Regions from separate parts of the Faecalimicrobium sp. JNUCC 81 genome, predicted to be linked through region 2. Evidence: a T-box and tRNA genes for the amino acid it is inferred to sense, from the RefSeq annotation. Region 2 holds a T-box; the other holds one or more tRNA genes.
The links. A T-box is a leader RNA that pairs with one kind of tRNA and senses whether it is charged. The one in region 2 lies ahead of thrS (threonine--tRNA ligase), so its partner is inferred to be a tRNA-Thr.
Positions count from the first base shown of each region.

Region 1: it encodes a tRNA-Thr, which carries the amino acid that the T-box ahead of thrS (threonine--tRNA ligase) is inferred to sense. The anticodon was not compared.

Region 1 covers NZ_CM132203.1:3,103,221-3,115,738, reverse strand. The annotation lists gene JNUCC81_RS15490 (copper homeostasis protein CutC) at 1-500, shown strand, start outside; gene JNUCC81_RS15485 (Crp/Fnr family transcriptional regulator) at 535-1,179, opposite strand; gene hcp (hydroxylamine reductase) at 1,302-3,020, shown strand; tRNA gene JNUCC81_RS15475 (tRNA-Cys) at 3,223-3,296, shown strand; tRNA gene JNUCC81_RS15470 (tRNA-Thr) at 3,306-3,380, shown strand; gene sfsA (DNA/RNA nuclease SfsA) at 3,624-4,319, shown strand; gene JNUCC81_RS15460 (30S ribosomal protein S1) at 4,452-5,717, shown strand; gene JNUCC81_RS15455 (phosphatase) at 5,789-6,505, shown strand; gene JNUCC81_RS15450 (PaaI family thioesterase) at 6,576-7,082, shown strand; gene JNUCC81_RS15445 (conjugated bile salt MFS transporter) at 7,117-8,388, opposite strand; gene JNUCC81_RS15440 (helix-turn-helix domain-containing protein) at 8,667-10,169, shown strand; gene JNUCC81_RS15435 (alanine:cation symporter family protein) at 10,496-11,839, shown strand; gene JNUCC81_RS15430 (amidohydrolase) at 11,892-12,518, shown strand, end outside.
Region 2 covers NZ_CM132203.1:384,842-397,359, reverse strand. The annotation lists gene infC (translation initiation factor IF-3) at 1-338, opposite strand, end outside; gene JNUCC81_RS02050 (ATP-dependent metallopeptidase FtsH/Yme1/Tma family protein) at 842-2,242, shown strand; gene thrS (threonine--tRNA ligase) at 2,285-4,204, opposite strand; T-box leader at 4,263-4,490, opposite strand; gene JNUCC81_RS02040 (DUF445 domain-containing protein) at 4,544-5,146, opposite strand; gene ytxC (sporulation protein YtxC) at 5,321-6,121, opposite strand; gene JNUCC81_RS02030 (ABC transporter permease) at 6,318-7,253, opposite strand; gene JNUCC81_RS02025 (ABC transporter permease) at 7,253-8,344, opposite strand; gene JNUCC81_RS02020 (ABC transporter ATP-binding protein) at 8,344-9,906, opposite strand; gene JNUCC81_RS02015 (BMP family lipoprotein) at 10,225-11,277, opposite strand; gene JNUCC81_RS02010 (DegV family protein) at 11,541-12,386, opposite strand; gene trmL (tRNA (uridine(34)/cytosine(34)/5-carboxymethylaminomethyluridine(34)-2'-O)-methyltransferase TrmL) at 12,431-12,518, opposite strand, start outside.

The DNA.
Region 1 (12,518 bases), 1.1 Mb from region 2:
ATGCAAATAGCTTTGTTTATAGTAATGAAGATATAAGTATAATGCTAAAGGATATTGAAATAGTTAAAAATATTGGTGCAAATGGAATTGTACTAGGTTTATTAGATAATTACAATAATATAGATGAACCTAATCTAAAATTTTTATTAAAAGAATGTGGTAATTTAGATGTAACTTTTCATAAGGCAATAGATGAAACTAATTGTATAAAAAGTATAGATATATTAAATAATTATAGTCAAATAACAAATATATTAACATCTGGAGGAAAAGGAAACATACTTGATAATATAGATATAATAAAAAAAATGATGTATAAATCAAATAATATAAATATACTTTTAGGTGGAGGATTAAACTTTAGCAATATTAATGAAATTAAAGAAAAAACTAATGCTAAAGATTACCACTTTGGTACAGCTATAAGAGTTGATAAAAATCCATTTGGAAAAATTGATGAAGTTAAGCTAAAAGAATTAGTAAAAATAATAAAAAATTAATATAGTATCTAAATAAGAGGCATGTTTATGCCTCTTATTCCATTAATATCTCTTCTAGTGCATCTTTATCTAATATTTTAATAAAATCCTTAGAATAGTCGATAAGACCTAAATTTTTCATATTTATAAGTTCTCTAGACAACGATGGTCTAGGAACTCCTAATATTTCGGATAGTTTTTGTTTTGTCATGTTTAGCTCAATAAATAAACTATTTTGAATATTAAATTCAGTAAGCAAAAAGTTAGTTAATTTTTGGCGAATACTACTAAAAGATAAACCTGCTATTGATTTGTTAAGAGTAATTATTTTATTAGTTAGTTCATTTAAGAACATACTTAAAAAGTCAGGATGGTGAGTACAAAACTTTATAAAATCATTTTTACCAATAAACATAATCTCACTATTAGTAGCAGATATAACTGTAGCAGGATAACGATTTGTATCTGAAAAAGCAATTACTTCTCCAAATAAGCGCCCGGGTCCAAATGAAGATAAATGAATTACAGTATTACTTGTTAAAATTCTTTTAATATCAATATTGCCTGTTAAAACTAATCCAACTTTTTCACAGGGAGAACTTTCTAAAGCAATTATATCATTTTTAGAAAACTTAACTATTTTACAATTATAATCTTTAAAAAAATCCATTATCTCATTTCTGGTTTTATTTTTAAACATAAAATCACCTATTAAAAAAATTTATTATATTTTGATATTGTAACATAGGTTACGGAAAATATATAGTCTTTCAAACTATAATAAGTATATAAAATACACATTAAAAAATGGAGGATGAAAATATGGAAAATAAAATGTTTTGTTTTCAGTGTCAAGAAACAGCAGGTTGCACAGGATGTACTAAATTTGGGGTATGTGGAAAATCACCAGATTTAGCTAGAATGCAAGACCTATTAATATATACAACAAAAGGATTATCAGAGGTTACAACAAGACTTAGAGGAGAAGGGAAATTAATTGATCATGAAGTAAACCATTTAATAACAATAAACTTATTTACAACTATAACAAATGCAAACTTCGATGATGCGATATTCTATGATAGAGTTAAGATGACATTATCTACTAAAGAAGAATTATTATCTAAATTAGATAATAAAGAAAATCTATCAGAAGCTGCTTTATGGAATGCATCTTCAAATGCCGAGATGGATGTTAAAGTAGGAGTTTTAGCTAAATTAAAGAATGCAGTATTAGGAAGTGGCGAATCAGTTTCAATAGATTCAATATTAGATGAAAAATCAACAAAAGTAGGAGTGTTAGCTACTAAAGATGAGGATATAAGAAGTTTAAGAGAGCTTATAATATATGGATTAAAAGGTATGTCAGCTTATATGAAACATGCAAATGCATTAGGATATGACGATGAAGAAGTAAATGCATTTATGCAAAGCGCTTTAGCTAAGACACTAGATGATAACCTAACTATAGATGAATTAATAGCTTTAACTTTAGAAACTGGTAAAGTTGGAGTAGATGGAATGGCTTTACTTGATTCAGCTAACACAGGAACTTATGGAAATCCAGAAATAACTAAAGTTAATATAGGTGTTAGAAATAACCCAGGTATATTAGTATCAGGACATGATTTAAAAGACTTAGAATTATTATTAAATCAAACTGAAGGAACTGGAATAGATGTATATACTCACTCTGAAATGTTACCAGCACATTACTATCCAGCATTTAAGAAATATACTCATTTTGCAGGAAACTATGGAAATGCATGGTGGAAGCAAAAAGAAGAGTTTGAAAGCTTTAATGGTCCAATATTAATGACTACAAACTGTATAGTTCCTCCAAAGGATAGCTATAAAGATAGACTATACACTACTGGGGCTGCTGGATTTGTAGGATGTACTCATATAAAAGGTGAAAGTGAAGACAATAAAGATTTCTCTGTTATAATAGATCATGCTAAAAAATGTCAAGCACCTACAGAAATAGAAACAGGAGAAATAATAGGTGGGTTTGCGCATAACCAAGTATTTGCATTAGCAGACCAAGTTGTAGAAGCAGTTAAAACTGGTGCTATAAAGAAATTCTTTGTTATGGCAGGTTGTGATGGAAGAGCTAAATCAAGAAATTACTACACTGATTTTGCAAAAGCGTTACCAAAAGATACAGTAATACTTACTGCAGGATGTGCTAAATATAAATACAATAAATTACCTTTAGGTGATATAAATGGTATACCAAGAGTGCTAGATGCAGGACAATGTAATGATTCTTACTCATTAGCTCTTATAGCATTAAAGCTTAAGGAAGTATTTGAATTACAAGATATAAATGAGCTTCCAATAGCATTTAATATAGCATGGTATGAGCAAAAGGCTGTAATAGTATTATTATCATTACTATACTTAGGAGTTAAAAATATTCATTTAGGGCCAACATTACCAGCATTTTTATCTCCAAATGTAGCTAAAGTATTAGTTGAAAACTTTGGAATAGGTGGAATAAGCACTGTAGAAGATGATATAAAGATGTTCTTAGAATAATATAATTAAATAGTAGGATAATATATATTATCCTACTATTTTTATATTTAATTATATAAATAAAAATAAAACAGTTTGTAAATAAATGAATAAAATTATATAGATTTAAATATAATATAGAAACTACTTAATATAAAAAATATTTTAAATTAATGGTTGCCAAATGGTGGTACAAATCATATAATTATAATGTAGTGAACAAGGCGACATAGCCAAGTGGTAAGGCAGTGGACTGCAACTCCTTGATCCCCAGTTCGAATCTGGGTGTCGCCTCCAATTAATTTTGCTGGTGTGGCTCAACGGTAGAGCAGCTGACTTGTAATCAGCAGGTTGTAGGTTCGATTCCTATCACCAGCTCCAATAAAAATAACCTTAATCAATGTTGATTAAGGTTATTTTTATATATAAAAAATAAAAAAGTTATATTAAGTAAATATAATTTTAACTTTAAATACTTATATGTAGAAAAAAAGAGTATATTATAAAAGAAAAGACTTTTTAAATATTAGGAATTTGTAGATTACTTATCATATAAAACAGGTATAAATTTAAAAATATATATAGGGATTATATAGTACATAAAGGTAAATTAAAGGAGTTAAAATGAAATATAACAATATAATAAAAGCAGAATTTATAGAAAGGCCCAATAGATTTATAGCCTATTGTAATATATGCGGCAATATAGAAAAAGTACATGTTAAAAATACTGGAAGATGTAGAGAATTACTTACTCCAAATTGTACAGTATACTTAGAGGAAAGTGACAACCCAAATAGAAAAACAAAATACTCATTAATAGCTGTACAAAAAGGTGATAGATTAATAAATATGGACTCTCAAGTACCTAATAAAGTGGTATATGAAGCTTTAGTTAATAAATCAATAATATTACCAAATTTAAATGAAGATATAAAATTAATAAAGACAGAAAAAACATATGGAAATTCAAGATTTGATATATATCTAGAAACTGAAAGTAAAAAAGTATTTATAGAAATAAAGGGAGCTACTTTAGAGGAAGAAAATATAGTAATGTTTCCAGATGCTAAAACAGAAAGAGGAGTAAAGCATATCAATGAACTTATAAAAGCAAGTGAAGAGGGATATAAATGCTATGTTATATTTGTAGTTCAAATGGAGAATGTACTTTATTTTACACCTAATAAAAAAATGCATCTAGAGTTATCAGAAGCTTTAAATATGGCAAATGCAAAAGGTGTAGACGTACTAGCATACGATTGTATAGTCAATCAAGATTCAATAATTATAAAGGATGATGTAAAGGTTATATTGTAAAGTATAAAGAATCAAAAGTTTGATTCAAGTAATATCAATGATATAAAATATTACAAGAAAAATTTAAGTATTTGAAATATTAATGGTATAATACTTATATGTATAAGAATTATAATGAAAGGATTGAAAATCATGACGAATAACTTATCTATGCAAGAACTATTAGACCAACAAGAACAAGAATTTAGTAATGTTAAGGTTGGACAAACTATAACTGGAAAAATATCTAAAATAACTAATGAAGGTATTGTTTTAGAATTAAACTATGGATTTGACGGAGTTATATCAACTGAAGAATTAAATCTTTTAAAAGGGCAATATGCTAGTGATGTATATAACGTAGGAGATGAAATAAGCGCTGTAATAAGCAAAGTTTATCATAAAGATGGAGTAATACATTTATCTAAATTACAATTAGATAAAAGAGCAGATTTAGAATGCTTAGAAAAGGCTTACAAAGAACATAGAATAATAACTGTAAATGTAGAAAAGAACATTGAAAGAGGTGTATTTGCTACATATAATACACAATCATTATTCATACCAATATCTCAATTAGATACAAAATTTGTTACTGATACATCTAGCTATGTAGGTCTTAATTTAGAAGTTTACATAAAAGAAATGGACACTAAGAAAAATAGATTAGTAGCTTCTCATAGAGAAGTGTTACAAGAACGTTTAGATATAGAAAGAGAAGAAAGAAGAGCAAAAGTACAAGCTGAAAGAGAAGAAGCAAAAGCAAAAGCTAAAGCAGATAGAGAAGCTTACAGAGCTAAAGTTAAAGCAGAAAAAGAAGCATTATTTAATTCTTTAGAAGTAGGACAAAAAAGAGAAGGTAAAGTTACAAAGCTAATGCCTTATGGAGCATTTGTTGATATCGGTGGACTTGAAGGTTTAGTTCATTTAAATAACTTATCTTGGACAAGAGTTGAGTCTGTAGAGGATATGTTAAGTGAAGGTCAAGAAGTAGAAGTTTATGTATTAGATGTTGATGTTGAAACTAAAAAAATTGCATTAGCTTTAAAAGACATAAATAATGATCCATGGAATTTAATAAAAGAGGAAGTAGAATTAGATGATATAGTTACAGGTACAGTAGTTAGAATAATTGAAAAAGGTGCTTTTGTACAAATTAGAGAAGGTGTAGAAGCATTTTTACCTATATCTGAGTTAAGTGAAGAAAGAGTAATGAAAGTTACTAATGTTGTTAATGTAGGTGATGAAGTTAACGTTATGGTACTTGACTTTAATCCAAAGAACAGAAGAATGTTAGTATCAATAAAAGAAGCTACAAGAGAGCCAGAAGAAGATATAAGTGAATTCTTAGAAATAGAAGATTCTTTAGGGAGCCTTGGAGAATTATTTAAGGATAAATTCAAAGATTTAAAATTATAATAATAAATAAAAATAAGCCATATTTTAAAAATATGGCTTATTTTTAAAATCATAATTTAGAGGTGATATACATGAAGGCTTTAATTGATTTACATACACATACTATAGTGAGTGGACATGCTTATAGTACAATACAAGAAAATATAGCTCAAGCTAAAAAGGTAGGATTAAAATATTTAGGACTTTCAGAACATGCCCCAACTATGCCGGGGGGACCTCATCCATTTTATTTTCACAATATGCATGTTATACCAAGAGAAGTAGATGGGGTAAAAATACTTAGAGGTGTAGAGGCAAATATTATTGATTATAATGGAAATACAGATGTAGAGGATGATTTATTAACTCATATAGATTATATGATAGCTAGTTTACATACTCCATGTCTAGTATCAGGATCGAGAGAAGAAAATACTAATACTATACTAAAAGTAATGGATCATCCAAAGGTTAAAATAATAGGTCATTTAGATGATAATAGATATAAAGTTGATTATGAGACTATAGTAAAAAAAGCTAAAGAAAAAAATATTTTACTAGAAATTAATAATTCATCATTAAAACCAAATACTTTTAGACAAGGTGCATGGGAAAATGTAACTATTATGCTTGGTCTTTGTAAAAAATATGGTGTAAGAATCGTACTTGGAAGTGATGCTCATATATCTTATGATGTAGGGAAATTCCCTTATTCTCAAAAAATTATAGCTGATTTAGATTTTCCAAATGAATTAGTTATAAACTATAATGATGAAGAAATAATAGAGTTTTTCAAAATTAATTTTTAATTATAATAAAGTGATAAATTTAAATTTATCGCTTTTTATAATTACTAAAAAACTTAAAAGATATAGGTGGGTGTCGATATTGAAATATAAAGTAGTTAAAAAACAAAATAACAGTAAAAGATGTATCGTATGTGGTTTAGATAATGAACTTGGGCTTAAAGCATCTTTTTATGAGTTAGAAAGTAATGAACTAGTAGCAATATGCAATACAAAGGACTGGCATCAAAGTTATCCTGGTAGAGTACATGGAGGTATGTCAGCAGCATTACTTGATGAAACTATAGGAAGAGCAGTAAGTATAAGTGATGACACTATTTGGGGTGTTACTGTATCATTAGAGCTTAAATACAAAAAGCCTGTTCCAACAGACTGTGAGATAAAAATAGTTGGTAGAATAACTAAAGAGAATAGAAAATTATTTGAAGGTAGCGGAGAGATAATTCTCCCAAACGGAGAAGTTGCAGTAACTGCTACAGGTAAGTATATGAAAATGCCAATAGATAAAATAGCAGATGATAGTTTTAATGATGATGAATGGTTTGAAGAAAAATCTGACTTAGAATATATAGAAATATAAAAAAAGAAGGTTTTATAAAACCTTCTTTTTTATATTAAGCAGCAGCTTGCTCTTTTTTAGATTTGTTTAATTTATTCATTTTTATAGATACCATAACTAATAAACTATAAGCTAATATTATAGCTCCTAAAATAACAAACCAAGCTACTCTGTATCCTAAGCTGTCTACAATTAATCCGAAAGCAGATGAACCAGCAGCAAATCCTATACCGAATATTAATTGGATTAAACCTAATATACCTGCATATTCTTTATTTCCAAATAGAGATCCAGTAAGTAAAGCAGGACCCATCATATAAGCAAATATTGATAATCCTTTTAGTAGAGCAAATAGATATGCAAGAGGTGTTATATCAACTGAGTATATTAATGCTAAATCAGATCCGGCAACTAGTAATCCAGCGAATATAAGTGTTTTAGTAGTACCAATTTTATCAAATAGTGTTCCACCAAGTAAATTACCACTAAGAGAACATATAGCAAATACAGACCCTACTAAACCAACGCTTATATTATTGTTTTGGTGTAAATATGCTGGGTATTGAACTGATAAAGCAGATACGTATATACCTACAAATAAGAATGCAAGTCCAAGTAACTTAAATTCTTTAAGAGCTAAAGCTTCTTTAACAGTATATCCCCAAGAAGAATTAGCATTAGTATCATTATTTTTTGATTTAGACTTAACAATTTCAGATTCATCTTTAGGTAATCTTAACATAAATAAAGTTATTGGTATTGCTACTATTAAACCAGTAAGACCGAAAGCTAAATAAGAAGCTTTATATCCGAAAGTTTCTAGAACATAAACAACTGTAGCTTGCATGAATATATTACCTATAGAACCACCACACATAGCTATACCTAGAGCTTTACCTCTACCAGCGCCATCAAACCAAGCGTTGATTAACAAAGGAACCCCTATTGCTGATATTATTGCAGCTCCGAATTGCATTACAACAGAAATCGCATAAAATTGCCATGGAGCATTACATAAAGAGTATGCAGCGAAACTACCACATCCTAAGAAAGCTCCAGCTATATATAATGTTTTTAAACTGAATTTATCAAATAATTTACCTATGAAAGGTGAAGCAAACGCTGATGCAATGGTTCCTATTGTAAATATAAGTGAAAAGCTAGCAGTAGTAAATCCTAAAGCTTTATCAGCCATAACATAGTGCATAAATTGAGGCTGTAAGTTAGCAAGAACACCGTAAGGTATAGCTTGAATAAGCATACAAGCTGCTACTATCATCCAGCCAGTAGTAAATTTTTTTGTATTCTTTTTATTAATATTAGTCATTAAATTAATTTCTCCTTATATTAAATCTTTTGTAAATAGGCATTAATAAATTAAGAAATATAATTAATATAAAATCATCATAACATAGAAAAAAAATAAAAAATAAGACAAATAGCGACAAAAACAGAGTTTGAATTCTTATTAATTCATAATGAATCAAAAAAAATCAAAAAAAATTCATTAAGTAGTGTATATAAAAGGTGCATTTGTATAATCATTTTTATGATGATATAATCGTTAATATAAAAAGTTATAGTGACTTAAGGAGGAGTATTAGTTTGAATAACAATACATTTGGGCAATTATTAGATCAATTATTATATATATCTAATCAAAAAAAAGGTACTCTTGCTAAGGAGTTAGGTTATGATACATCTTATATAAGTAAATGGATTACTGGAAAAAATCTACCTACACCTAAAAATATAAATAAAGTGTGTAAATCTATATCAAGTTTTATAGTTACATCTCTAGACAGTACTTCACACCAAGATATTATTAATTACTTTGGAATAAACAGTGATGAATGTGATAAAGTATTTTTAATTAAGTATATATCTAGGGAATTAAAAGAATCTTATTTAAATACACAACATAAAAGCACACAAAAAATACCGAAAGATACTCAGTTAGAAATGAAATACAATGGTTTAGTAACTGTAAATACTAAACTTAGAAAACAATATTTAGAGAATGAGATATATATATACTTAAGTAAGAACAAAGAGATTGATATTATAATAGCAGCTGATTTATTCCAATCTAATTATGAGGAAAGCATATCATTATCTAATATGAAAAAAGGAATATATAGTCTACAAAATAATGAAAATATAAAGATTAGATTTTTGGCTGGATTTACAGGAGAAAGTAACAATATTATAATGGATGCTATAATGATTTTGAATATGGTAGCTACATATCCACAATTAGACTTTGAAATATATAACTGTGCTATTACTAGTGATTCTTATTTTTTTATAATTAAAGATGAGCTGCTTAATACATCTATATTTAATAAAAATGGTGAGTGTATATTTAGTACTATGTCAAAAGAAAAAGAAACTATAGATGAGCTATATTATAGTTTAGAAGGGTTACTAAAAAGACAAGGAAAACCTATTTTTGAAAAAAAAGACGTAATGTCAATTATAAAAAATAATATATATACTCAATATATATTAGGTAATGATTTAAGATGGTTGATAGGGTCAATGAATGAGCTTTTTATGCCGGAGGATTTATTTATTGAAGTAGGAAAAGAAGTATTTGGTGATAATAACGAGATAATGGAAGAACTAAATAAAATTAATATATTTTTAAATAATAAAACTTATAAATCTGATTTAAAAATATTAATTTATGAAAATGAGCTTAGAAGATATATATCTTCAGGAGAGCTTAGATTTTTCAATGTTCATGTAAAGCTAAGTTTTCAACAGCGTGAAAGACATATAGAATATATGAAGAAAGTATTAAGAGAAAATAACAATCTAGAAATTAAACTAATTGAAGGAGATTTTGTTGAGGAATTTAAAGACAAGCTAAATCCATCATTATATTTATCAAAAAATATAAAGTTAACAACAATTTGTCCTGATGATTATAAAAATCAATATGCAATTGTATCAGATAACCAGTTTAAAACAATATGTGATGATTTATTTAATTCAATGTGGAATGAGAGACAAGATATAACTTTAGATAATAAAGAACAAATAATAGAGAGCATAAGAGAATTTCTAAGCCATACAAAGATAATAAATGACAATCTTAATTAATTTTAAAAATAAAAAAATTAATGAATAATGTGAATGATTTTAAAATGATTAAAAATTTATATTGACTTCATAAAAAAAAATAAATAAACTGAAAATGTAAATAGGCGTTTTTAAATTATATGAAATTACAAAGCAGCAATTATGAATTATTTCTATTACTGTTTTGTGCATAATTATAATTTTAAACTAATGTCTATTTTTTTTATGGAAAAATATAAGTGTAACTAAAAGTTAAAGAAATATATATAAATATTACTTTAGCTATTTTATTAAATTCATCAAATTAATTCATCAAAGTTAATAAGGCTAAAGAAAAGGAGTCGAAAATGGGGCAAATGTTACATCAATTAGAAGCTATAATAACTAAAATATCGGATATGATATGGCCAGTATTCTTACCATTTATATTAATAACGGGTGCGATAATGTCTATAAGAACGATATTTATGATTCAAAAGAAGGCTACAACGCCTGCTAAGTTACAAATAAAGAATGTTATAGGTCCAGCATCTATATCATTAGGAGCAATGATAGGTACAGGGGCAATAATAGGAGTTTTAGGAGCATTATCAAAATTAGCTGCATCAGGAGAAAGAAATATAGAAGCAATGGCTATATGGGCTTTAATAGGAGCATGTATAATGGTTCCGGTTTCTTATGCAGAAACATTAAACTCTAAAATAATGGGTAAAACTCCAAAAGAGTATATATCATCATTAATATCACCAAAGCTTGGTTTATTATATGCAGTATGTTTCGTAGCATTAGCTGTATTTGGGTTCGGTGGATTCCAATTTAGTGGTATAGATTCAGTTTCAGCGATAGTACTTGATAAATTTGGTATGGAACTTACTTTAGTTCAAAGATATATGTTTATAGTAGTACCGGTAATAGCTGTAGTTGCTGCACTAGTATTATCTAAAAAGCATGAACTATTCATGGGAGCTATGACTTATATGATAGGAACAGCTGTTGCAGGATACTTTATATTCTTCACAATGTTCGTTATAAAAACTTCAGGATATATACCTACTTATGTTGAAGGTGTAATCCAAGGTATGACTAATCCAGTTAACGGACTTACTGGTATAGTATTAGGATTTGTATTAGGAATGCAAAAGATAATACAAACTGCTGAAACAGGTTTAGGGGCCTTAGCTATGGCTGCTCAAGAATCAGATTCTAAGCCAAGAGAAGCTGCTATGATATCTTTAATACCTACAGTAGTTACAGTTGTAGTATCTATAGTAGTTACTTCTTATATAGCATCTTATGGATTAAACAATGGGATAATAGAATTCCCAGCAGATGCTGTAACTAGATTATCTCAATACTTTGCAACTGCAGAAGCAGTAACAGGAACATTTGGATTAGTAGTATTATGTGCATTTACAGTATTATCAGCGTTAACAACAATACTTGGATCTTATTACTATATGACAAAGTTATTCAAGCAAAACCCAATAAACAAAAATATAGCTATATACTTAGCATTAATAATAGCTGCTGGAACATTAGCAGTATTTGGAGCTAACGTAGTATTTGAAGCTGTTGACTTATTATTATTCGTTCTTTCTGGAATAAACGTAACTGCGTTATTAATATTCAGTTTAAAGAAATGGCAAGAATTTAAGTTAGAAGGTTCATTAGAGAATAAGAAAGTATCTTAATAAAATATGTTTATATAAAAACTCTACATTATACAACTTAGGAGGCAACATAATGCAAAAAACTATTTATTTTAATGGAAACGTTGTTACAGTAGACAGTAATAACACAGTAGCAGAATCTGTTTTAGTAGAAAATGGAAGGATAGTTAAAGTAGGAACTAATGATGAAGTTCTATCGAAGAAAGATGATGGTACTAAGCTTGTAGATTTAGAAGGTAAAACTATGGTTCCAGGATTTATAGATCCTCATGGACATATAGCAGCTATAGCTCAAACATTATTATTAGTTCAGCTTGGAGATGCTACTTCAGTAGAAGAAGTAAAAGAAAGATTAAGAAATTATATAGCAACTACTAAATTACCTGAAGGTGCTTGGGTAATAGGATTTGGATATGATAATACTAAATTTGAAGATAAAGAGCATCCTACTAAATTTGATTTAGATGATGTAAGTACAGAAATAGGAATATACTGTACACATGCATCAGGACACTTAGCTGTTACCAATTCGTTTGGACTTAAAGCTTACGGATATGCTGGAGAAGACTATGTAGTTCCAGAAGGTGGAGTTGTACAAACTGTAAGGCCGGACTCAAGAGAAGCTAATGGAATACTAGAAGAAAATGCTATAATGGCAGAAGAAAAAAAAGGTATAGTACCAGCTCCTCAATTTGAACAA
Region 2 (12,518 bases):
CTAAATCTAAGCTCTACCTTAACTTTGTCACCTTTTTTAAGGAACTTTATAGCATTGTTAGCTTTAGTATTTAAATCATTTTCTTCTATACCTGGTCTAAGTCTTACTTCTTTTACAGTTATAGTCTTTTGATTTTTTCTAGCTTCTTTTTCTTTTCTAGATTGTTCATATTTATATTTACCATAATCCATAAGTTTACATACAGATGGATTAGCATTAGGTGATATTTGTACTAAGTCTAAGTTTTTACTGTTAGCCATTGCTTGAGCTTCTTTAATTGATACTATTCCAAGTTGCTCTCCAGTTTCAGATAAAAGTCTTACTTCTTTATCTCTTATTTCTTCATTGATTGATAATTCTTTGCTAATAGTAGTACACCTCCAAGTTTTTTATATAAAATAAAAAGCGAATGATATAAATCATCCGCTATATAAGTTAACACATTAAAACAAGTTTTATACTAAATGTATAAAAACTCAACTTATATTTACCCAACAACTTACATCGTAAGGTGAGAAGCGGACTTCTTCTTCGTTTTTAATTATTACTCTATTTAATATATCACTTTCTTGTATTAAATGCAAGTATATTTTTATTTTTTTTTTAGATTTTTTTACATTTTTCTCAGTTTAATTACTTTGATTTTTTATTCATTAATATATTCTTATATATATTTTCAAAATTTAACTATATGTAATTATTTATCTAAATTCTGGTTATACTCTATAATGTTACATAGTGTAAATTATTTATAAAAATTTTAATAATAATTAATAATAAATATTAGTAACTTTGGAAAATATAAAATAAATTAACAATTTTATTATTGAGGTGTATGGCTATGAAAATGTTGGACAATTTTTTTAAAAAAGTTAATAAACCAGTACCTGTATTTGCTCAGACTAAAATGGAAAAAGAAAATCCACAAGATGATTCTAATTCCACTAAACCTAAAACTACATTTTGTGATGTTGCAGGTTTAGAAGAAATAAAAGAAGAGCTTTTTGAGATAGTTGACTTTATGAAATCTCCAGATAAGTACAAGAAAATGGGAGCAAAAATTCCTAAAGGGGTTCTTTTTTATGGTCCTCCTGGTACAGGAAAAACTCTTCTTGCATCAGCGGTTGCTGGAGAAACTAATGCCTCTTTCTTTAATGTTACTGGATCCGAATTCGTTGAGAAATACGTTGGTGTAGGAGCAAAGCGTGTTAGAACATTATTTGAAAAAGCTAGAAAAGAAGCTCCAAGTATAATATTTATAGACGAAGTTGATGCTATAGGAGCAAAAAGACATTTAGAAAGTAATAATGAAAAAGACCAAACTTTAAACCAACTATTAGTAGAAATGGATGGTTTCGTAAAAGACTCAAATGTAATAATAATAGGTGCAACAAACAGACTTGATTTACTTGATGAAGCATTACTTAGACCTGGAAGATTTGACAGACATATACACATTGGTTCGCCTAATTATAATACTAGATTTGAAATATTGAAAGTTCACACAAATAATAAACCACTAGACCCTAGTGTTGACCTTGAACTTTTAGCTAAAAAGACTCATGGATTTAATGGAGCTCATCTTTCAAATATAGCTAATGAAGCTGCCATATTTGCAGTTAGAGAAAGTAGTAATGTTATTACTTCTATCCATTTTGATAAGGCAATAGAAAGAGTTATTGCAGGGCTTGAATCTAAAAATTCTAAATTGATAGAAAAGGAAAAAGAAATAGTTTCTTATCATGAAGCTGGTCATGCCCTTGTCAGTGATTTAGTAGGTCTTTGTCCTATACAAAAAATATCTATAATTCCTAGAGGTCAAGCTTTAGGGTATGTTCTTCAACTTCCTGATGAGGATAGATATATTTACACTACAGAAGAGTTAACAGGGAAAATGAAGATTTTACTTGCTGGTAAAGCATCTGAAGAATTAATATTTAACCACAAATCAACTGGCGCTAAAGACGACTTAAAGAAAGTTACTGATATAGCTCATCAAATGGTTTGTGAATATGGAATGAGTAAATTAGGCTTTATGACTATTGATGGAAACGATAAAACTTTCTTATCAGGTCAAATACAAAAAGAAGCTAATGATATAGTTCAAAAATGTTATGATGAAACGTTAGAATTATTAAGAGATAACATAAATGACTTGCATATAGTTTCAAAACATTTATTCGAAAAAGAAACTATGACTCATGATGAATTAAAATCTTTAATAAGAAAAGAAATGTGTTAAAAAAAACCTTAGATTTATATCTAAGGTTTTTTTTATTTAATATTATGCTTGTATTACATTAGTTCTTTCTTCAACTTCTTGTAAAACAGTAGCCATGAATTCATTTAAGTCAAGACTTCCTATTTCACCTTTATCTCTACTTCTTACAGATATAGTCTTATCAGCAGCTTCTTTTTCTCCTACTATTACCATATATGGTATTTTTTGAAGTTGTGCTTCTCTTATTTTAAATCCAGTCTTTTCTGCTCTATCATCTATTTCAACTCTTATACCTTTAGCAAATAAAGCTTTTTTAACTTCATTAGCATAATCATTGTATTTATCAGATATAGGAAGTATTCTAACTTGAGTTGGAGCTAACCATACTGGGAATTTACCAGCATAATGTTCTATTAATATTCCTATGAATCTTTCTATACTACCGAATGCAACTCTGTGTATCATTACTGGTCTATGCTTTTCACCATCTTGACCTATATAAGTGATATCAAATCTTTGAGGTAATTGCATATCTAATTGAATAGTACCACATTGCCAAGTTCTACCTAAGCAGTCTCTTAAGTGGAAATCTATTTTAGGTCCGTAGAATGCTCCATCACCTTCATTTAACTTGTATGGTAAATTAAGTTCTTCTAAAGCTTCTCTTAAACCATTTTCAGCTGCTTCCCACTCTTCATCAGATCCCATTGAATCTTCTGGTCTAGTTGATAATTCTAAGTGATATTCAAATCCGAAAGTTTTATATACAGTATCTATTAATTTTACAACACCTTTTATTTGGTCTTTAATTTGTTCTGGTAACATGAATATATGTGCATCATCTTGAGTAAAAGCTCTAACTCTCATAAGTCCATGTAGTGCACCAGATAATTCATGTCTATGAACTCTACCTAACTCAGCTATTTTCATAGGGAAATCTCTATATGAATGTGGTTTAAAGTTGTAGAATAACATTGAACCTGGGCAGTTCATTGGCTTTATAGCAAAGTCTTGTTCATCTATTTGAACTGTGTACATATTCTCTTTGTAGTGATACCAATGTCCTGAAGTTTCCCATAACTTTCTATTTAATATTATTGGAGTTTCGATTTCACTATACCCATCTTCTCTGTGGATTTCTCTCCAGAATTTTAATAATTCATTTTTCAGTTCCATACCTTTTGGTAAGAATAATGGGAATCCTGGCCCTTCTTCTGGTATAAAGAATAAATCTAATTCTTTACCTAACTTTCTATGGTCTCTCTTTTTAGCTTCTTCAAGCATGTGTAGGTATTCTTCTAAATCTTTGTTCTTTTCAAAAGTTATACCATATATTCTTTGAAGCATTTTGTTCTTTTCGTCTCCACGCCAGTAAGCACCTGCTACACTTAATAACTTAACTGCCTTAACTTTTTTAGTTGAAGGTAAATGTGGTCCCCTGCATAAATCTGTGAAATCCCCTTGCTTATAGAAAGATATTATTTCTCCTTCTGGTAATTCTTCTATAAGTTCAACTTTGTATATTTCCTCATTTTCCTTAGCCCAAGCTAAAGCTTCTTCTCTTGGTAATTCGTATCTTTCAACAGCTATATCTTCTTTAGCTATCTTCTTCATTTCTTTTTCTAATTTTTCTAAATCTTCATTTGTTAATCTATGCTCTAGGTCTATATCGTAGTAGAATCCATTTTCTACAGTTGGCCCTATAGCAAATTTAGCATCTGGGTATAATCTCTTTATAGCTTGTGCTAGTATATGAGCTGATGTATGTCTAAATACATCTTTCCCTTCTACATCATCAAATTTAAATAAGTTTAATTCACAATCTTCTTTAACTATGTGATTTAATCCTACCACTTTACCATTTACTGATGCTGCAACTATAGCTCTAGCTAAACCTTCACTTATAGACTTCGCTATATCCATAACAGAAACTTCATTTTCAAATTCTCTTACTGATCCATCTTTTAAAGTAACTTTTATCATTGCTTTTCCTCCTCAATTTAATTTTTTTTATAAAATAAAAAACTCGTCCCAAAATATATTTTGGGACGAGTATTAATTCGCGGTTCCACCCAAGTTGGTCTACAAATGTAGGACCCTCTTGATGACTATAAGGTAGTCAACCGAATACTTTCACATATATAAAATATGCTAATAAATTCTGCTCCAAGGTAGTTTTCAAATAGTCATATTTAAACGGGCTTTCAGCCGGTGACCCATTATCTCTGAAAATTGTTTCTGTTTTACTCTTCCTTTTCATAGCACTTATTTTTAATTTAGTATCATTATATCAGATAGTTATATCTGTAGCAAGAATAATAATTAGATAAATATAATTATAATTCCTTGTATGATTCCTATCAAGAATCCTAGTACTAATCCTAATACCTCTATATGCTTTAACTCTTTCTGAGCAATTTTAAGTATTATATCTTCCAATTCATATAAATCTAATTCTGTAATTTTATTTTCTACCATTTTTTGAATATTTATACGCTCATTTGCTTTAATTATTAAATCTTTGCTTAAATCATCAATACTATTTTTTATTTCTACCTCTACAATATCTACAATATATCCTTGGATAAGATTTTTTATAGAGCTTGGAGCTAGAGACATTTTCTCATTTATTATAAGCTTAACTTTAATTTTTATATATTCTACAACATTTTGTTTATCTTCTTCTGTAATAATATTATCTAAAATATCTTCTAAAGAAAGAAATTCTTCTTCTATTACCATTCCTATGTTAGCTGCTATCTCTGCTTTTCTTTTTGGAATCAACCCTATTATTTCTTTATTTATTAAAGGTATTTTAATAGGTTTTATTGGCCTAAATATCAGTTTTATAGCTATTATGTTAGTTATATATCCAATTAGTCCACCAATACTTGCTAATACTAGTATTTTCAAAATATTGTTCATTGTAAGTTCTCCTTAGTCTATCTTATTAGTAAGTTTTTAAGTTATATACTATTATAAATCTTACTTAATAATTAAAAAAGTAGTTTTTTAAGTTAACAAACAATAAATTGAATTTCTTGTATATAATAACCTATGATAATTAGACCTATTTGTTACACAAAATTCCCTTAAATTTTAATTTTGATAAATTACGCTTACTCTATTGTCAAAAATAGATGATATAGTGTTTATTATTTCTTTTGACGAGTTATTATTTAATATATCTAAGATTTCTATTTTTTTAGGACATAACGTTAATAGTGTACTTATAAGAAAATCTTCATAGTTTAAGTTTTCTTTTATTGCCATATTTATAATTTCTTCGTCATCAATACTATCTATTTTATTTCCATGTTTATCATATAGAATAAAGGAATTATCATTCATAATATGTACTCTAAGTAAATCCATTTTTTCCTCTTGGATATCTATAAAATATTTTAGTACATTTATAAATTCATCTTGATCCTTTTTTATAAGATATTCCTCTAGTGCTGCATCCCCTATAGCTGATAGGTATTTAGTAAATTCTTTCATTCTAAATTTTACAAATCCATCTATGTTTATATAGTTGTTGCTTAATATGTAGTTATAAACCTTTGTATTTATAGAATTTTTGATAATCATCTCTTTTTGATTAAATAATTCTATAGACTTTAAATAAATACCATCTTTATCATCAGTATATATTTCACTATATTGCTTATATATATATTCTTTTAGTATATTATCCTTAATTACATCTATTATTAGATTTGTTATTTCTTCAGCTATTTCTTTGTTATCCTTGATACCTTTATTGTCTATTCTCAGTAATATTTCTATAAGCTCACCGTCATATCTTAATTCCTTTTCAAAATTATTATTATTTAAAAATTTCATTACAGATATTTGATCTTCTTTAGGTAAACTTAAATGTATATCTTTTTCTGTCAAAACTATCGCTCCTTTCTCATTATAAGAGGAACCATGGATGTATAGATATATTTTAAACTTGTTATATCCTATAGATTTTATTATTTCTATATTTCTTTTTTTAATTCATATTATGAAGAATTCTCTTCACTCAAATTTCTTCATAATAATAGAAATTTAGGCATAAAAAAATGATAGCTTAGCTATCATTTTTTTATTATCTTTCACCCTTTTTATATGAGCTACCTAAAGCTGCCGGAGCCTTAGAACTCTTAACAAATAATACTAATACTACTAATGTCACTATATAAGGTATCATTGATAATAAGTTTTCATTTATACTAAATGGTAACTCTGGGTTTCCAAAGAATACTGATAAAGCTGTAGAGAAACCAAATAATAAACACGCTACCATAGCCCATTGTGGTCTCCACTTACCAAATATTACTGCTGCCATAGCAATATATCCTTGTCCAGATATTAATGTAGGTCTGAATGAAGAAACAACAGCTAAACTCATTGATGCTCCACCTAAACCTGCTAGTATACCAGATATTATAACAGCCATATATCTTGTTTTTGCAACATTTATACCTAATGTATCTGCTGCACCTGGATGCTCTCCAACTGCTCTTACTCTAAGACCGAACTTAGTTTTATATAATATATACCATACTACAACTACTAATACAAATGCTAAAAATACAGTTGCATATGAGTTGAATATTGTATCTAATATGCTACCTTGTGGGAATAAACCATTTAACGGTCTTGGTATTTTATTTTCCATTGGTATTGTTGGAGTCATTGTAGCTCCATCAAACATTATTTTAGATGCAAATAAAGCAACCCCTGGAGCTAATAAGTTTATTGCTACCCCAGAAATAGTGTGGTCAGCATTACAACTTATTGTAGCAAAGGCATGGATTAATGCGAACAATCCACCTGCTAATCCACCTACTAAGAATGCTATCCATGGATTTCCTACTAAAAACCCTGTTGCTGCAGCTGCAAATGCACCTATAGTCATCATTCCTTCTATTCCGATATTAACTATACCAGAATTCTCTGAGAATACACCGCCTAATGCTGCAAATATCAGGGGTGTAGAGTACATTAAAGTTGTGCTAATAATTAAAGCTAAATCTTCCATTATGCATTACCCCCTTTATTTTTTTTATCTCTCATTTTTACATATAACATTCTTAAGACACTACTTAAAGCTATGAAGTAAACTATTGATCCTATAACTATATTTACAACCTCTGAAGGAGCTCCTATAGATTGCATCTTAGTTCCACCATATTTAAATGCTCCGAATAATAATCCTGAGAATATAACTCCTATTGGGTTACTGTTAGCAATAAGTGCAACAGCTATACCATCAAAACCATATCCTTCTTGTGCTGCAAGTATTGTTATGTTGTGAGACACACCCATAACTTGTATAGCACCAGCTACACCTGCAAGTAAACCTGCTATAGCCATAGATTTTAATATAGAGCTATTAACATTTATACCACCGTATTCAGCACCATATTTATTAAATCCAACTCCTCTTAATTCGAATCCTAAAGTTGTTTTAAATAATATAAATGCTATTATTAGTACAAGTACTATAGATATTACTATACCCCAGTTTACTTTAGTAGCAGGTCCTACTAATCCATTTAACCAGTGTATTCCTATACTAGCACTTTCATGTATATTTATTGATGCTTCACTATTTTCTCTAGCTAACCAACTAGTCTTTATCATAAAGTTACTTAGATAGAAAGCTATCCAGTTAAGCATTATTGTAGCTATAACTTCATTTATACCAAATTTAGATTTTAACCATCCTGCAAATCCACCCCAAATAGCTCCACCAAGTGCTGCCATTAAAAGTACAAATGGTACATGTATTATTGCAGGCAATTGAACTCCTGCACCAACTATAGTTGCGACTAATGAACCTATTATAAATTGACCTTCTGCACCTATATTAAATAGTCCCGTCTTAAATGCAAATGCAATAGATAAACCTGTTAATATAAGCGGTGTAGATCTTATTATAGTCCATGCTATAAATTTAGGTTTTCCAAATATACCATCTATCATAGCTGCATAAGCTTCTATCGGATTATGTCCCGCTATAATTAAAGCTATAGCTCCAACTATTAATCCTAATACTATAGATACTAAAGAGAATAATATAGTATTATCTACTAGAGAGACTTTTTTCTTTTTTGCTTTATCGCCCATTATTCGTCACCTCCTGCCATCATTAATCCTAATGTATTTTCATCTGCATCTTTCGCATCAACTATTCCTACTATTTTTCCTTCATATATTACTGCTATTCTATCAGATACGTTCATAACTTCATCTAATTCTAAAGATACTAATAATACTGCATTTCCTTCATCTCTTTGCTTTACTAATGATTTATGAACAAACTCTATAGCTCCAACATCTAATCCTCTTGTAGGTTGAGTTGCTATTAATAATTGCGGCTCTCCTGTAGCAGCTCTTGAAACTTCTATATTATCAACTTCTCTACCTATTATAACCTTTTGCTGGTTACCTCCAGATAAAGCTCTTGACTTTACAGTATGGTCTGTTGGTCTAACATCGAATCTTTCTATTATTCCATCAGCATATTTTTCTATTGCTTCTTTATTTAATATTCCATTTTTAGAGAATCTAGGATCTTTATAGTTTTGTAAAACTGTATTTTCAGCAACAGTAAAATCTAATATTAATCCTCTCTTATGTCTATCTTCTGGTATATTCTTTATACCTTTTTTAAACACATCTTTTGGAGTATTATTTAAAACTTCATGCCCATTGATTTTTATGCTTCCTGATTGAGATTTTCTAAGTCCAGTTAAAGCTTCAACAAGTTCTGATTGACCATTACCATCTATACCAGCAATACCTAGTATTTCACCAGCTTTTACATCTAGTGATAATCCATCTACTACTGATATCTTTCTATTGTCTTTGACTATTAAGTCTTTTATTTCTAATACCGATTGCTTTGGCTTCGCTTCAACTTTATCAACTTTAAAGTTTACTTCTCTACCAACCATCATTGCAGCTAATTCATCTTCAGTAGTTTCAGATACTTTTACAGTATCTATATACTTTCCTCTTCTGATTATTGTACAGTGATCTGCTGCGGCTTTTATCTCTTTTAACTTATGAGTTATTATAATTACAGATTTACCTTCTTTAGTTAAGTTTCTTATTATTTGTATAAGTTCTATTATTTCTTGTGGTGTTAAAACTGCTGTAGGTTCATCTAGTATTAATATCTCAGCTCCTCTATATAAAGCTTTTAATATTTCTACTCTTTGTTGCATCCCAACAGTTATATCTTCAACCTTGGCATTTGGGTCAACATATAATCCATATTTCTCTGATATTGCTTTAACATCTTCTATAGCTTTGTTTATATCTACAGCGCCTAATCCTTTTGTTGGTTCAGTACCAAGTATTATGTTTTGAGCTACTGTAAAAGGTTGAACTAGCATGAAATGTTGATGCACCATACCTATTCCATTTTGTATAGCCACATTTGGATTATCCATATTAACTAATTTCCCATTTATATGTATCTCACCTGATGTTTGGTGATATAAACCATATAATATGTTCATTAGAGTAGATTTTCCTGCTCCGTTCTCACCTAAAAGAGCATGTACTTCACCTTTATGAACAGTCAAGTCTATGTTATCATTCGCAACGAAGTTTCCGAACTTTTTAGTTATCTTTTTCATTTCTACAACTTTTTTGCTGTAGTCGACATTACTATTATTCATCGCTCTTTTTATCCTCCTTAATTTAATAGTCAGCATTTTTATTATACTAAAATACCGCTAGCATAACAAACCATTTTATATATTTTTTTCATTTTAGCTTGTTTTTTGTGTTTTTTTGTCGAATTTTAATAATTAATCCTTATTTTTTTAACTAATATGCCAATATAATTACTTTGAATTCATATATTTTTATTCTTTCCAAAACCTCATAAAATATTTTATTATACACACTTACTATTAATTTAATTGTGCTATATCTTTAAAAGGCTTGTCGCAAAAAAAGCTATCCTAATTTTAGGATAGCCCTTCATTATTTAATTATTTCTTTAATTCCTTATATTCTTTTTCATTTTCAGGAACTTTTATTTCATCTTTTTTAATCTTTTCAGCTATTTCATTAACGTATTTTAATATATCTGGTTGAACATTTTCTGAACTAGTTTTAGCTATACCAACTCCACCCATATCTAATGTATTAACTATAACTTGTCCTGGCTTATATTTACCTTCTATCATAGACTTAGCTGCATCAAAAACAGCAATATCTATATTTTTCATTGCTGAAGTTATTACGTTATCTGGAGCTAATTTATTTTGATCTTGGTCAACACCTATAGCTTTTTTACCATTTTCTTTAGCAGCTTCTATTGCACCTATACCACAAGCACCAGCAGCTGTAAATATTACGTCAACTCCGTCTTTATGCATTTGGTTAGCTATCGACTTTCCTTTTGCCATATCTGTAAAGCTGTTTGTATATTGAACACTTACTTTTGCATTTGGATCAGTTGCCTCAACACCTGCTCTAAATCCATAGTCAAATCTATCTATAACTTCACCTGATATACCACCGATGAAACCAATTTTATGACTTTCACTCATCTTAGCAGCAATTACTCCTGTTAAGTATGATGATACGTGGTCTTCAAATAATAATGATGTTACATTTGCTGGTTGCTTTTTATACGCAGCATCTACAAGAGCAAATTGATTGTCTGGGTAGTTTTTAGCTGCTTCTTCTATAGCATCTGCTAATTTAAATCCTACACCTATTATTAAATCAGTATCTTCTTCAACTAATGTTTCAACGTTAGGTACGTAATCAGCATCTTGCTTTGATTCTAAGTACTTAACTTTAACTTTATCTTCACCAAATTCTTTTTTTATCTTTTCTAATCCAGCCCATGCAGATTGGTTAAATGATTCATCATTAACTCCACCTGTGTCTGTAACCATAGCTATCTTGAATACCTTTTTTTCTCCATCTGCACTCCCAGCCGCTTCTTTTTTCTCTCCTGAGCTACATCCAACTAGCACACTAGCACTCATAACTGTAACTAATGCTACAGATAATAACTTTTTAAGTTTCATAAGTATCCTCCTCAAAACCTCATATATATTGTGTAATAATTATCTTTATTTTACTACACTTTATATTATTTTTCTATATTTAATTCAATATTCATGATAAAATTTTTGACTTTTATGTAATATCTTGACATTTACATATAATATAGTGCATCATATTAGGTATATATGCTACTCTATTTTAAAATAAAATTAAAATTTCATTTTATATTTTATTTTATTAAAAAAACTTTCAAATTATATTTGAAAGTTCTTTATTCTTAAAGTTATTTTTTAAAACATACTATTCCAGTTAAACCTGGGCCTGCGTGAGAGCCTATTACAGTTCCAATTTGGAAATATTCTATACTCTTAGGATTAAATTGTTCTTTAAGTGCTTCTGTTAATCTATCTCTTTCTTTAAAATCGTCACTATATGCTATGTACATAGTTTGATCCGAAAAATCTGTTCCACAATTTTCCTTTATAATCTCTACCATTTTTGATATAACATTTTTCTTGCCTCTTACTTGGCATACAGGCGCAACTAAACCATTTTTTATATCAAGTATTGGCTTTATATTTAAAATACTACCTATGGCAGCTTTAGTAGATGATATTCTACCACCTTTTTGTAAATATTCTAATGTATCAACAGAGAATAATACATAAGTCTTTTCTCTTAATTTATCTATTTCAGAAATTATTTCCTCAATTTCTTTTCCTTCTTGGGCCATCTGTGCAGCTTTAACTACTAATAATCCAACTAGATAAGTTAATGTTTGAGAGTCATAAGTGTATATTTCTCCCTCTGTATCATTCTTTGCCATTACAGCACTTTGATATGTTCCTGTAGCTGCTGATGAACCTGCTATATAAAGTATTTTTCTTCCTTCATTTACATACTTGTCGAAAACCTCTTTAAATTGTGCATATGTAGCTTGTGAAGTTTTTGGGTATGCATTTTCTTCTCTTAAGATTTTGTAAAAATCATCATTAGATATATCAATTCCATCTTTATATTCGTTTCCATCTAATATAACTGTAAGTGGAACTACTTCTATATCGTATTTTTCTATCAGTTCTTTAGGTATATCTGATAAACTATCGCATATTATTTTTAAATTTTTCATTAAAACACGCCCCCTTCTAAAAACAGTGTTTCGGATATTTAGGATTATCTCATATTAGGATAACCTAATTGTCTTAATGCTTCATATACAACTATCGCAACTGAATTAGATAAATTCAGTGATCTAGCTTTT